Regions from separate parts of the Pseudobacteroides sp. genome, predicted to be linked through region 3. Evidence: riboswitches for the same ligand, from Rfam matches in the RefSeq annotation. Region 3 holds a riboswitch; each other region holds the start of a gene.

Region 1 (3,165 bases), on a different contig from region 3:
GGCTTAAAAAGCCCTTGAGTCTTACTATAATCAAGTCTTGGATGATAAGAGTTCTTATTTGCTTTGGACCCCTGCCCATGAATTCAATTTCAAACTTGCTTACTGCTTCGCTTATTTTTGCTTGAGCCTGGCCCTTAGTCATATTATCAACCTCTACACTTGCTTATAGAAACTATAACATGAGGTAAAATAAAAATCAATAGTCATTTAGGTAAAAAATCACACCATAATTTTTTTATTTAAGAATATTGTATAGCGTTCCTTAAAGGAGTTGTTTTCACTTTCAAGATAATCTCCCAATACTTTTTTTAGATTAAGGACGTCACTCATTTCAAAGTAGCCTGATTTACCTTTTGCAAATCTGACTGCACGCAGAGCACCAAGAGCAAAGGCTCTTCGTGAGAAGGACTCATGGGAAATTTCTATTTTGTCATCTTCACCGATGATCATAACTTCATGCTTTCCTACGACTCCTCCGGCTCTTACAGCTGTGATTGGCACATCAATGTTTCCAACTGAATTGCCTGAAGCCAAGAGGCCTTTTTCTATTTCAACAGCTATCTTTTTCGCGGTGCCTGATGGAGCATCCTTTTTATGCTTATGATGGATTTCTGTAATTTGGAAATCATAGTTGCTTAATATATTGGATGCCAAATTTGTAAGAAGCATAAGAACATTTACTCCCAAGGTGATATTTGGTGCGTATACAATAGCATTTCTATGTTTTGTAGCAAGTACAAGAAGCTTTTTTAAGCCAAGCTTGGAAAACCCTGTTGTACCAATGACGATATTTACCTTCATTCTTGAAAAGACCCTGGCGTTTTTCAATGCTGCCTCAGGGCTCGAGAAGTCTACAACCACATCAGGCCTTGTTCTGAAAATAACTTGTTCCAGATTGTCTGAGCTTTCTACAATAATTCCTGTTCTGCCACTGCCTATGACTTCCCCCAAATCCTTGCCGCTTTTATCGCTACTGGGGCTGCAAATTGCTGATACAAGCTTTATATCTTCTTGCTCCATTAAAACCTTAGCTATTTCCTTACCTGTTTTTCCAAGTCCAGATATGCAAACTCTAATCATAATAATTACCTCCGATACATTATTTTTACTAAAAATTGAACGTGATTAAATTGTAGGAGTAAGATCATTATTAAAATAAAAAACGCTACGGAGAAGTATCCATAGCGTATGCCGTCAATAACGGGTATACCAAATAAAAGGTATAATCAGAGCATATCAATCACCTTCTCTTCCAACGCTTACGAGATTAGCTGACGGATTCGGGTCGAAAGAGCTTAACCCTACCGGACAACATGCCGGACTCACCCCATAAATTGGTTCTCCCGCTCCATTTCTGGACTCAGCGAAGCTAAAAATATTAAATTTAAATATACGAAAAGCACAAATGTAAAGTGTTGGTTACTTTGGTTGCCTTTCATAATAGTATATAAAAGGGTAGAAAACTTATATGCACTAATACCAATATAAGCTTCCCACCCCAGAAGCCTGATTCTCTTGAAAATGGCTTTAACCATCCAACCGAACAAACTTATTAAAACGTTACTAAACTTACATTTGAGAGAGTAAACAATAACTATTATTTGCTGTGTTTTTTAAACAAATCATCCAAAGCTTCACGAAGAAGGAAAGCTTCAGTTTTTTCTGTCTCTTTGGATAGTTCGGCAAGTCTGTCAACCTGTGTCTTCGTAAAATAACTGGATTTTAATACCATGCTTTCTACTTCGGACAAGCAAACCTTGTTCTTACCTAGCTTTTTTGCCCTGAACATGGCACTGTCAGCCACCCTGAACAACTCTATTGGATTTTTTGAATCTCTTGGATAGCTTGCTATCCCGCAGCTAACAGTTATATAAACATTTTCTGTCTTGTCTTTATAACTTAGATTAAATGTATTGTCCGAAAGATATCGTCTTATTTCTTCCATCTCCATAAAGCTTCTTTCAGAACCTTTTTTTACAAGGAGTATGTTGAGTTCATCGCCATGACGGGTAATCAGATCAATGCCGGATAAATTTTGTCTAAATACTGACAGGAGTTTTTTAATTACCTCATCACCAATAGGGTAGCCATATATTTTATTTATATTTTCGAAGTTATCAACGTCAGCTACTGCTATACTAAAGGGGCCATCACCATTTGCTATTAACTCTTCAACCTTTGCGATAAACTCTTCTTTTGTTACTAGATTAGCTTCCATGCATAATACCCTCCTGTATATACCAGTATATCAAATTTATATATATATGTCAACATAAATATCATTTGATATATAAATTGCTATTATTATATTGGCCCGAAAAAGCAAAAATAAAACCATAAAAAAAATAACTTTCATTTTAACAGAAAAAATTTTTGTAGAATTATTGTAGTTTACTAAATATGTTGTTATAATGAATAAAATTAAAGTGAAATAAATATAAAGGTAGGATTTAAAATGGGAAAGAACAGATCAAAAGTAGCAATTATTGGTGCCGGCTTTGTAGGTGCATCAGCAGCATTCGCATTATCACTTAATCAAATGGTTAGCGAATTGGTTTTAATTGACGTAGCTAAAGAAAAAGCTGCAGGTGAAGCGATGGATATTAATCATGGGCTTTCATTTTTAGGACAGATGAAGGTTTATGACGGAGATTATTCCGACGTTGCGGATTGTGATGTGATAGTTATTACAGCAGGAGCAAATCGTAAGCCAGGTGAAACACGTATTGACCTTGCGAAGAAAAATGTAGCAATCGCAAAGGAAATCACAAGCAATATCATGAAGTATTATACTCGTGGAGTAATCCTTGTAGTAGCAAACCCCGTAGACGTTCTGACATACAAGATACAAAAGTGGTCAGGCTTGCCTGCAGGAAGAGTATTGGGAACAGGAACAGTACTTGACAGCTCAAGGTTCAGATATTTGCTCAGTGAGAAATTTGATGTGGACGTAAGAAATGTTCACGGATATATTATTGGTGAACACGGCGATTCTCAGCTGCCTCTTTGGAGTGCAACTCATATCGCAGGAAAGAACATTAACGAGTATTTTGCTGATCCGGCTTATGGTATAAGTGAAGCAGATAAGGAAGCTATTATGGTAGATGTTAAAACTGCTGGAGCTGAAATTATCAAGAGGAAGGGTGCTACATACTATGCTATTGC
Region 2 (3,165 bases), on a different contig from region 3:
CATACCTGAAACTGCAGTTAAGTGTGACAAACCGGCATCACTGAATGCATCCACCATTTCGTCACTCATATCTTCGGTAAATCCTATCAGCATACCGCAAAGGAGTGCAGCTTGTTCCTTGGGCAGGCATGGCTTTATTGTTCCTATTATCCGTTTTCTTAAATCCATCCCAACCTTAACAAAGGGGTTTACACTGGAGGAATCCATAAATTTAATACTATCACCCCTTGTATAAACCGTTGCTGAAACTCCTGATTTTAACAGGTGCCTTCTGTAGTCAAAACCTCCTGGAATCCTTTTACCGTCAGGAATGCTGATTTTCCCATTAACAGTCAAATCCATCCCATATTCCAAAATCGGTGTATCATCCTTATTTGGAACAGTAACAAGAAGCTTCCCCTTTATCTTAAAGCTTTTACCCTCTGATTTTATCTCATCAGTTCTGACCGTGTATACCGTCTTAGACTCTTTAATATCCGGCTCTGTGCATACAAATCCTAATACCTGCATATCTTTACCTGAAAATTCCTTGAATTTATCAAGAGTGATTTTATTTATTACTGTGAATTCGGCTGCACCTGCAAAGAAGAAAATCAATGCACCTATAAGAATAACAATATTTTTCTTGTTATGAAGATAAACAATCGAAAGAGCAGACATAACCAACATTGAAGTCATAATGAATAGAGGCAAATTGCCAAACTGAGCAACGTAAATACCCACAATAAGGAACAGTGAAAATAACAATAACGGTCTTTTCATACTGACAGTATTCCTCCTGTTCAATATTCACAAGATTGTAGTGTAGTATACACCATAATTTCTCAGACAGTAAAAAAAGCTCCTTGTTAAAGGAGCTCCATGATTTGGTGTTGTTATTTCAAAAACCTTCTTGCACTCATATAAGCATTGGAATAAAAACCTTCACCCAGATTGCTTATAACAACTTTACGAGCATTCGAACCTGATGAAGCATGAATAAACATGCCATCACCAATATAGATTCCTACGTGATTAATATAATTTCTTCCACCATTTGTATCAAAGAATACAAGATCACCAGGTCTTAAGTTCGCTCTGCTTACCTTGGTTCCCTGTTTAGCCTGGTCGGCCGCAACGCGTTCCAAGTTAATACCGAAATGATTGTTAACATATAAAACAAAGCCGGAACAATCAAACCCTTTTGGTGAACTTCCACCATAAACATATCTCACACCCAGAAACTTCTTTGCATATGCAATAAGCTGCTGGCGGGTATCGGACACAGAATCAGTAACTGCATCTTCCTTACCGTCATCATCTGATTGGGAGATATCTCTTTGTTGTTCTGTTGTACCCCTTGATGTAGTCTTTTTAGCTGAAGATGATTTTGTAGGGCTGACAGTACTGGAACCAGTTGATTTTACACTGACAAAATCTTTGAAAACCCAACCTATTTTCCCATCAGAAGTACGAACCTTATACCAGTTGTCTGAAGAACTTAATACACTAACACTTGTTCCTTTGCTGAATGTTTTAAGTACTAAAGCATCAGTAGTTGCCTTCTCTCTTAAGTTGACGTCATCTTCATTAATTGTTGCTGAGCTGGATGAAACTTGCTTTACAGTAACAAATTCACTGCTAACCCACCCAGTAATACCATTGTATGATACTTTGTACCATCCGTTGCTACTGCTGATAATTGTAACCTTCATCCCTTTTTCTAACTGTTCGAGAACCTCTGAAGAAGTACTTGGTGACTTTCTGATATTTAATATGTCACCTTTAACAACACCTGTTTGGTTACCTTCTGCACCGGCATATGCTGCTACTGCAAAAGACAACGCTAGAGACACACTTACACAAGTAAGTGCCCTTTTGAAACTAAACATATATTCCTCCTATTTATAGCTTCCGAAGTTAGCTGTCGGGTTCGGGTAATAGGATCACCCCTACTATCTATTGATAGATTAACCCCAAAAATATTGGTTCCTCCGTACTTCCCTATCCCAAGGGAAGATTCAGCTATTTATTAAGTTTTTACTTCAATGATATTATATACATCTTGACATAGTTTGTCAAATCAAACCTTGGTAAAATCTTATTGATATTTAAAGTATTTAAATTTTTTATAGTTTTTTTTGCATTATTACTACTTCACATTGTTTATCGGCAATTTTCACACAACTAAACATCTTTTTATAAAAATCAAACCCTAATGCCTCCCAAAACTGTCTGCCCTTAACGTTCTCTTCAGCAACCGCTAAATATGCTTCCGAGGCGTTTCCTTTAGCTTTAAGATAAGAAAGGCTTAGTCTCACAGATTCCCTCCCATATCCTTTTCTTTGGTGGTGAGGGTCTATGACAATTGTTCTTATCCAAACTTTATTTTTATGTGTAGACTCTAGTCTCCCTTTTAGTATTCCTATCATTTGATTACTGTCTTTTTTATAAATCCCTGTGAAAAATTCGCTATCCGATTCAACCGACTCCTTATATATTGAGGTCAACTCGTTTATTTCAACAGGTATATCTTTTCCTGTGGCATACTTAAAATGATCTACCCGGCTATACCATTTGAGAATTTTTTCAATATCATCATAAGATATATCCTTTAAATATACGTATTGGCTTTGTATATTCATCGAAAGCATAATACCTCCGGATAATTTTATTTATAAATTATTCGACATTTTTTTGCTAAAGTCCTTCTTTTGAACAAATTAAGCATCCCAGGTCTTTACCAACAATCCTATTAATTGAATAACTTCCATTTTGGAGTGTATATTTTAAATTAGACACATAAAAGCTTGCGAAATCTCGATTTTTCATAACTTTTCTTAAAATTTATTTTGCAACCTTTTACACACGCCTCTTCAACGGGATTAAATATAAAATAGTGTAATATTTGGAATCAATACAGTAAGAAATGCTTTATTCTTATATAACATTAAAGTTTAACCCTAAGCTATATGTTTCTTCCTATATTCCTTTTCAAATTCTATTGGTGACATATTACCTAATGCTGAATGTATTCTTTTGAAATTATAAAAGGTCTCAATATATTCAATAATTATTAGTTTGGCTTATTCACGAGTTTTGAACTTTCTTCCATGAATTATATCTTTTTTTAATGTTGCGAAAAAGCTTTCAGCACAAGCATTATCAAAGCAATTCCCCTTCCTG
Region 3 (3,165 bases):
ATTTTCATCCCAAAACAGCCTTATAACTTTTGTAGAATTTCCATTTTTTATATCCTCTTTTGTAGCATTTTCTCCTAGCTGTTCATCATTAATGCCGGGTGCTACGGTAGGACCCATTCCTGTTTCTCTAACCTGTTTACCCCTTCTATCTCTCATTTACCATCTCCTCCTATCCACTCTTAAAATCGACTTTATATAAAGTATTTCTGTTCTTTTGCATATATTTATATATATAAATATAACGAACTATTTAGCAATAAAACCAATAATTTATAACTAAAAAGTTCGTTACATTTAACATATCCAATATTAATTAATATATTCAGAATCAAACAAATAACCTTTGCTAAAAATTCCCTTCGAGCCATTGAAAGGCTTTTGAGACCATCTTCTGGTGATTGGCATCAACTTTATTGCTTCCATGGGTCTTGCTGTTATAAAAGTGAATATCAAAATGTCCATCCATACCATTATTCTTAACCATATCCAAATTTAAACCTGTACCATATCCGCCGCTTCTATATGAAACATTAGCATTTACAGGTTCACTGTCTAATCCGGCATGTGGCATACCGGCCATTGATGCAGGTATCTTTATTCCGTCTATAGTTACAATAACTGCCCTTCTGTTCCAGCTCCACTGATCGCCATAAATACTTTTGAGAATATCAGTATCCTTTTTCGTAAGAGGCTCACAATCAGCGTGATTATAACCATAACTTCTCAGCACCTTAAAACTTAAGCCTGTATCAATATCAAAAACAACAGCTTCGGTTTCACGGGCAAAGATATCCTCCACACCACCAAACCATGGAATTAAGGACCCTCCCCTTTCATACTCAGCTCTTGAAGAAATTTTAGGTGCAGGCTTTGTCTCACTGTCTGAAGTAAAATCGGATGTTTTCATAACTGTTAAATTGTTTGTTGCACTAGCTGCTACTTTTTCTGTTGGTTTACTGCTTGTCATCGCAGCACCGTCCCTTGATAAAGCATCATTGATAGCTTTATAAGTTTTTGGCCCTACAATGCCATCGGCTTTTAAGCCATATTTTTTCTGGAGCTTTAATACGGAACTTTGAGTCACTGATCCAAAGTAGCCAGTGCTCTTTAAATTAAAATATCCGGCCTGCCTCAGATTGTTCTGGAGTGTAGTAACTGCCGTTCCCTTTGAACCTTTTTGAAGATTTGATGATGCAGCTTGAACATTTACAGGATTTGCATAAATTCCTGCAGACAGTCCAATAGCCGCAATAGAACTGAACAACACCTTTTTGCTAATCATAAATTGTACCCCTCTCTTGTAGTTTACATAAAGCTTGAAATACACAATACTTTTTCTGTAAACTCACTGCCTACGAGGTTAGTTGACGGGTTAGGTAGAAGAGACACCCTTTACGCAAATACGTAATTTACCCCAAAAATTAGGTCCCCCGTTTCTTATATAAGATTTAAGAATTAGGCTATTTAATTTTAGCACTATCAGTTTACATAATAAAGGTGTAATTGGTGGGCAAAAAAGTGAACTATTGTTTATGAATAATATTTATTTTTCTGAGTGATGAAGGATTTTTATTATTTATATTGAATATACATAATTGATGATTATTTTCGATGACCGAATTCCTTTCATATTGCATTATATCTACAAATGAATAATTTCGGATAGCTTAATATATAGTACATCTTATAAGTCTGCTTATTTTAGGGCATAATATTTTACACTGGTGAAAGGGTGATCCTAATGAAAGCAATAATTATGGCTGGAGGAGAAGGCTCAAGGCTGCGTCCCCTTACTTGTGACTTGCCAAAACCCATGGTCAATGTTGCTAACAAGCCAATAATGGAGCATATAATAAACTTATTGAAACTGCATGGCATTACTGAAATAGGTATTACATTAATGTACTTGCCGCAAAAGATAAGGGATTACTTTGGAAATGGCTCCAGCTTTGGAGTTAATCTTCATTACTTTACCGAAGATACTCCATTAGGTACCGCCGGAAGTGTTAAAAACGCCGGTGATTTTCTTGATGAAACTTTTGTTGTTATAAGTGGAGACTCACTTACAAATATCAATCTCAAAAACGCCATAAATTTTCATTACTCAAAAAAATCCAAAGCCACCCTTATCCTCACAAAGGTTGACGTACCTCTTGAGTATGGTGTAGTACTGGCTGATAAGGAAGGACGTATAGAGGGCTTTTTAGAAAAGCCAAGCTGGGGAGAAGTTTTCAGCGATACCGTGAATACAGGTACATATATTTTAGAGCCAGATGTTTTAGATTATTTTCCTTTTGGCAAAAAGTTTGATTTTAGCCAGGATTTATTTCCAATGATGTTAAAAAAACATGACCCCCTTTATGGCTATGTGACTCATGACTACTGGTGCGACATAGGTGACCTTAATGCATATTTGCAGGCACATTATGATATTTTTCAAGGCAAAATAAATCTTCTCAATGATTATACCGAAATAAAAAAAGGCATTTGGGTTGGATCGGGTACCCTTATTGAGCCTAATGCAATGATCAGCGGCCCCTGTATAATAGGCAACAATTGCCGTATTTCCAACAGTGCCGCCATAGAAGATATGTGCGTTATAGGGGACAACAATGTAATCGAGGGTGAGACCTCAATAAAAAGAAGTGTAATTTGGGATAGCAATTATATAGAGTACGGTTCTCAAATAAGAGGCTCAATAATTTGTAACAAGGTTAACTTCAAGCACTATGTCTCAATATTTGAAAATGCTGTTATCGGGGATAAATGTATTGTAAATGAGAGGGCTATAATAAAGCCCGGAATAAAGATTTGGCCTCAAAAAACCATTGACCCCCTTGCAATTGTTGACAGAAACATGGTCTGGGGTTCTAAACACAATAAGTCCATCTTTGGTGAAAACGGTCTATCAGGTATTATAAATGTGGATATATCACCGGAGTTTGCTTCACGTCTAGGTGCTGCGTACGGCTCCATTTATAAAAAGGGTTCGAAGGTTGTTGTAAGCTCTACCACATCCAATTCAGCCAGGATGTTCAAGCATGCTTTTGCAGCCGGCATTTTGTCCGTTGGCGTGGAGGTATTCAACCTGAGCAGTCTCCTTACTCCCATATCCCGCCATGCCATTAATTTTCTGTCGGTAGAAGGCGGAATACATGTAAAACT
Region 4 (3,165 bases), on a different contig from region 3:
AAAAGCATGGCGGAGCTTATTGCCGATGATAGAAATAAAGACTGGGACCATGTTGTTGGCATTAGAAAAAATGACAGCTGTAAAAAGGTTTTTTGCATACATCCTGCACCCGGGACGGTTATATGCTATTACGATCTTGCACGATACATTGGTGGCGATTGGAGCGTTTATGCTCTTCAGTCGAAGGGGCTGGAAAAGGATCAGAAACCTCATAAAAATGTTCAAGAGATGGCACAAGCCTATATCAAGGAAATAAAAGGAGTCCAGCAAAATGGACCGTATGCCCTTATTGGGTGGAGTGTTGGAGGACAGATAGCTTACGAGATTGCAAGGCAATTGATATGTATGGGAGACGATGTAGAGATTCTGGCATTACTGGATACCGATCCGGTATTTATAAGGAGGAGCAGACTTTTAAGCTTTGTATCCTTATTTAAATATTCTGCAGCTGCAATGATCACACATAGAAAAATTGTCTGTAAAAATTTAAATATATCTTCCTTTGGTTTAACAGCACTTTATCGAAGATTGAGAATGTGGCTCTCATTGACACTTGCTGTAATAAAATACAGGCCTGAGTCACTTGACATCAGCGGCAAAGCTGTCCTGTTTCAGACTGAGGAAGGAAGAAAAATTGAAGAGAAACTAAAGGACAAATCAAGGAGTATAGGGAGCTTTATTGATGGCTTGAAAATTGTACCGATAAAAGGGGGGCATCTTGCAATGTTAAGTGAGCCAAATGTTAGACTTTTAGGTGATGAGTTAAATAAATACCTGAATAAGGTTGATAATTGAATTAAGCTAATGTATGATTAAAGAATTACTTACGCTTTTGATCGTGCCTAAAGTGAATATTATATATCAAATATTATGTAAAAAGGTAAGGAGAATGAGACATGATATAAGCTTGCATACTCCTTACCGTATATTTTAATTAAGCTAAAATTCTTTTTGCACCAATATAACGCGGAGCAAAGTAACTGTTGCTGAGATCCGTTATAGAGATTCCCATACTTGAGCTCGCGTGAATGAATTTATTATTACCCAGGTAAATACCTACATGTGAAGGTCCTGGTTTATAGGTTGAAAAGAATACAAGATCACCTTGCTGTAAATTTGCTTTATTCACCCATGTACCCTCGGTGTACTGTACAGCAGTTGTTCTCGATAGTGCTATATTGTTTTTTTGCATTACATATTGGGTAAATCCCGAGCAGTCAAATCCTGACGGAGATGATCCGCCCCATAAATATGGGACACCAATATAGGTTTTTGCTGTTTGTGATATCCTGTCAACCTTAATTTCTCGTGCTGTTTTACGGCCCACAACACCATCCTGGGATAGGTAGTTATCCTTTTGAAACTTTATAACCGTTTGCTCTGTATAACTTCCAAAATACCCGTTTGGTTCTCCTATAAAGTATCCCAGGCTTTTCAAATCCTTTTGTAGATTTGTAACTTCAGTACCACTTTTTCCTTCATAAAGCAAAATACCGTCAGTATAATAATCGGCATGTGCCGTACTTATAGAAAAAGCCAATATCATGGCTAAAAAAGCCAACATAATAAAAAACTTCTTTTTCACAATGATTTCCTCCTCTCAATGCCTACGAGGTTAGCTGTCGGGTGCGGGATGAGTGGTATCCCTACTGCTTTTATTAAAGTGTAATATTGGCAGATTAACCCCAAAAAAATGTATCCCCCGTTCCTTCACTTTATAAAGGATTAGGCAACTATCAGGTTCATGTCTCGAATATGGATTATAAGTGACATGCATGCTATATTCAACCTGTAATAAATGGGTTGGAAACAATGGATAAAAGTGCTATCCCATATGCAGGCAGCAAAAAACCCCATGCCCAAGCATCTTGAATACAGATATTAGGGCATGGGGGTATGCAATACTTAAGTCTAAATCTTTGTTCCGGTGTAAATCAAAACAGCATCTCTTAAAAATACCGCCAAACCAGGCTGTTCTTTGTCGTAATAGGCTGTAAATCTCTCATCATCGATATACATTTGAGCAACACCTGCATGTGCTTCTTTTGTATAGCTTCCCCATGCAAAGCTAAGCCATTGGCGGTGTAAATCTGCAGCCTTTTGTGCAAGTTCACCGGCTGGATCGCCTGTTGCAAATGCTGCCTTCAGTGTATCAATAATGTCTGTGCCTAACTTTTCAAATTCATCATACTGCTCCTTGGTCATATTTTTAAATATTTTATTTGACCTTTCAGCCTGCTCGTCTCCATATTTTTCTCTGACTTCTTTTCCGTATTTTTTCTCATTCTCTTCAATTAATTTCTGTTTAAAGCCTTCGAATTTTTCCTTGTCACTCATCATTATTCTCCCTTCTGATTCTGCTATTGTTTTGTCAACATTAGCAATCAACAAGTCTAATTGTTCCCGTTTTGCCAGAAGTTTTCTACGATGTTCTTGCAATGCTTCAGTGCTGTCAAATGACGGTGAAGTTAAAATATCTTTTATATCTTCCAGGCTTACACCCAGCTCTCTATAAAAAAGTATCTGCTGAAGCCTTGATACTTCCTGCTTTCCATAAATTCGATATCCTGAAGAATTGACCCTTGCCGGCTTAAGGATGCCTATTTCATCATAATAACGTAATGTCCTAGAGCTTATTCCCGCCATTTTCCCTAGCTTTTGTACTGTATATTCCATACAATCACCTCCTGACAATACTACTATACACCCTTACGCAGCGTCAATGTCAATATGGGTTTCCTCGAAGCAACATAAGCATGCAAAGGCTTTTTGTGATGAGAAGCCAACATAGGGAACATTATGAAATTCCATGCCAAAGACCATCAAGTGTTCCACCCGTTAAAATAAATCATTCTGCCAAACTTATTATCTATTCCAATTTTTCCAGTCTGACCACTTCCATGTGGCAAAAAGTATAAATGTAATTATTATTAACTCCATTAAAGACTCTCCTTTAGGGCTAAAGGGATATGTTTAATAGGTATAGGGTAAAACCCCTATCCCCTGTTAGCATAGCATATATAATTGTATATCCTTGGAAATGATGATAGAATTAAATAAAGTATTTTTATAAAGGTGATGTAAATGGCTTTAGTGCATGAGTTTGTTCTTTTAACTCAAGAAGAATGCCAAGAAGAGGTTATTCTTAATGATATAAGAGCTAAT

The links. A riboswitch is a leader RNA that binds a small molecule or an ion and turns the genes downstream of it on or off. The one in region 3 is predicted to bind cyclic di-AMP.
Region 1: another riboswitch for cyclic di-AMP. It lies ahead of dapB (4-hydroxy-tetrahydrodipicolinate reductase); the one in region 3 lies ahead of VIO64_RS16510 (peptidoglycan-binding domain-containing protein).
Region 2: another riboswitch for cyclic di-AMP. It lies ahead of VIO64_RS04010 (SH3 domain-containing protein); the one in region 3 lies ahead of VIO64_RS16510 (peptidoglycan-binding domain-containing protein).
Region 4: another riboswitch for cyclic di-AMP. It lies ahead of VIO64_RS03805 (C40 family peptidase); the one in region 3 lies ahead of VIO64_RS16510 (peptidoglycan-binding domain-containing protein).

The regions. Positions count from the first base shown of each region.
Region 1 is NZ_DATCTU010000062.1:24,986-28,150, reverse strand. It holds gene VIO64_RS09695 (DUF2294 domain-containing protein) at 1-142, opposite strand, end outside; gene dapB (4-hydroxy-tetrahydrodipicolinate reductase) at 220-1,080, opposite strand; cyclic di-AMP (ydaO/yuaA leader) riboswitch at 1,241-1,376, opposite strand; sodium ion sensor (DUF1646 type) at 1,488-1,541, opposite strand; gene VIO64_RS09685 (GGDEF domain-containing protein) at 1,598-2,218, opposite strand; gene VIO64_RS09680 (L-lactate dehydrogenase) at 2,456-3,165, shown strand, end outside.
Region 2 is NZ_DATCTU010000025.1:4,091-7,255, reverse strand. It holds gene VIO64_RS04015 (DNA internalization-related competence protein ComEC/Rec2) at 1-762, opposite strand, end outside; gene VIO64_RS04010 (SH3 domain-containing protein) at 876-1,871, opposite strand; cyclic di-AMP (ydaO/yuaA leader) riboswitch at 1,873-2,016, opposite strand; gene VIO64_RS04005 (GNAT family N-acetyltransferase) at 2,109-2,624, opposite strand; partial or broken gene VIO64_RS04000 (IS3 family transposase) at 2,943-3,165, opposite strand, start outside.
Region 3 is NZ_DATCTU010000104.1:16,705-19,869, forward strand. It holds gene VIO64_RS16505 (hypothetical protein) at 1-156, opposite strand, end outside; gene VIO64_RS16510 (peptidoglycan-binding domain-containing protein) at 347-1,282, opposite strand; cyclic di-AMP (ydaO/yuaA leader) riboswitch at 1,333-1,472, opposite strand; gene VIO64_RS16515 (mannose-1-phosphate guanyltransferase) at 1,742-3,165, shown strand, end outside.
Region 4 is NZ_DATCTU010000020.1:31,786-34,950, forward strand. It holds gene VIO64_RS03800 (amino acid adenylation domain-containing protein) at 1-795, shown strand, start outside; gene VIO64_RS03805 (C40 family peptidase) at 935-1,585, opposite strand; cyclic di-AMP (ydaO/yuaA leader) riboswitch at 1,590-1,742, opposite strand; gene VIO64_RS03810 (MerR family transcriptional regulator) at 1,912-2,676, opposite strand; gene VIO64_RS03815 (hypothetical protein) at 3,085-3,165, shown strand, end outside.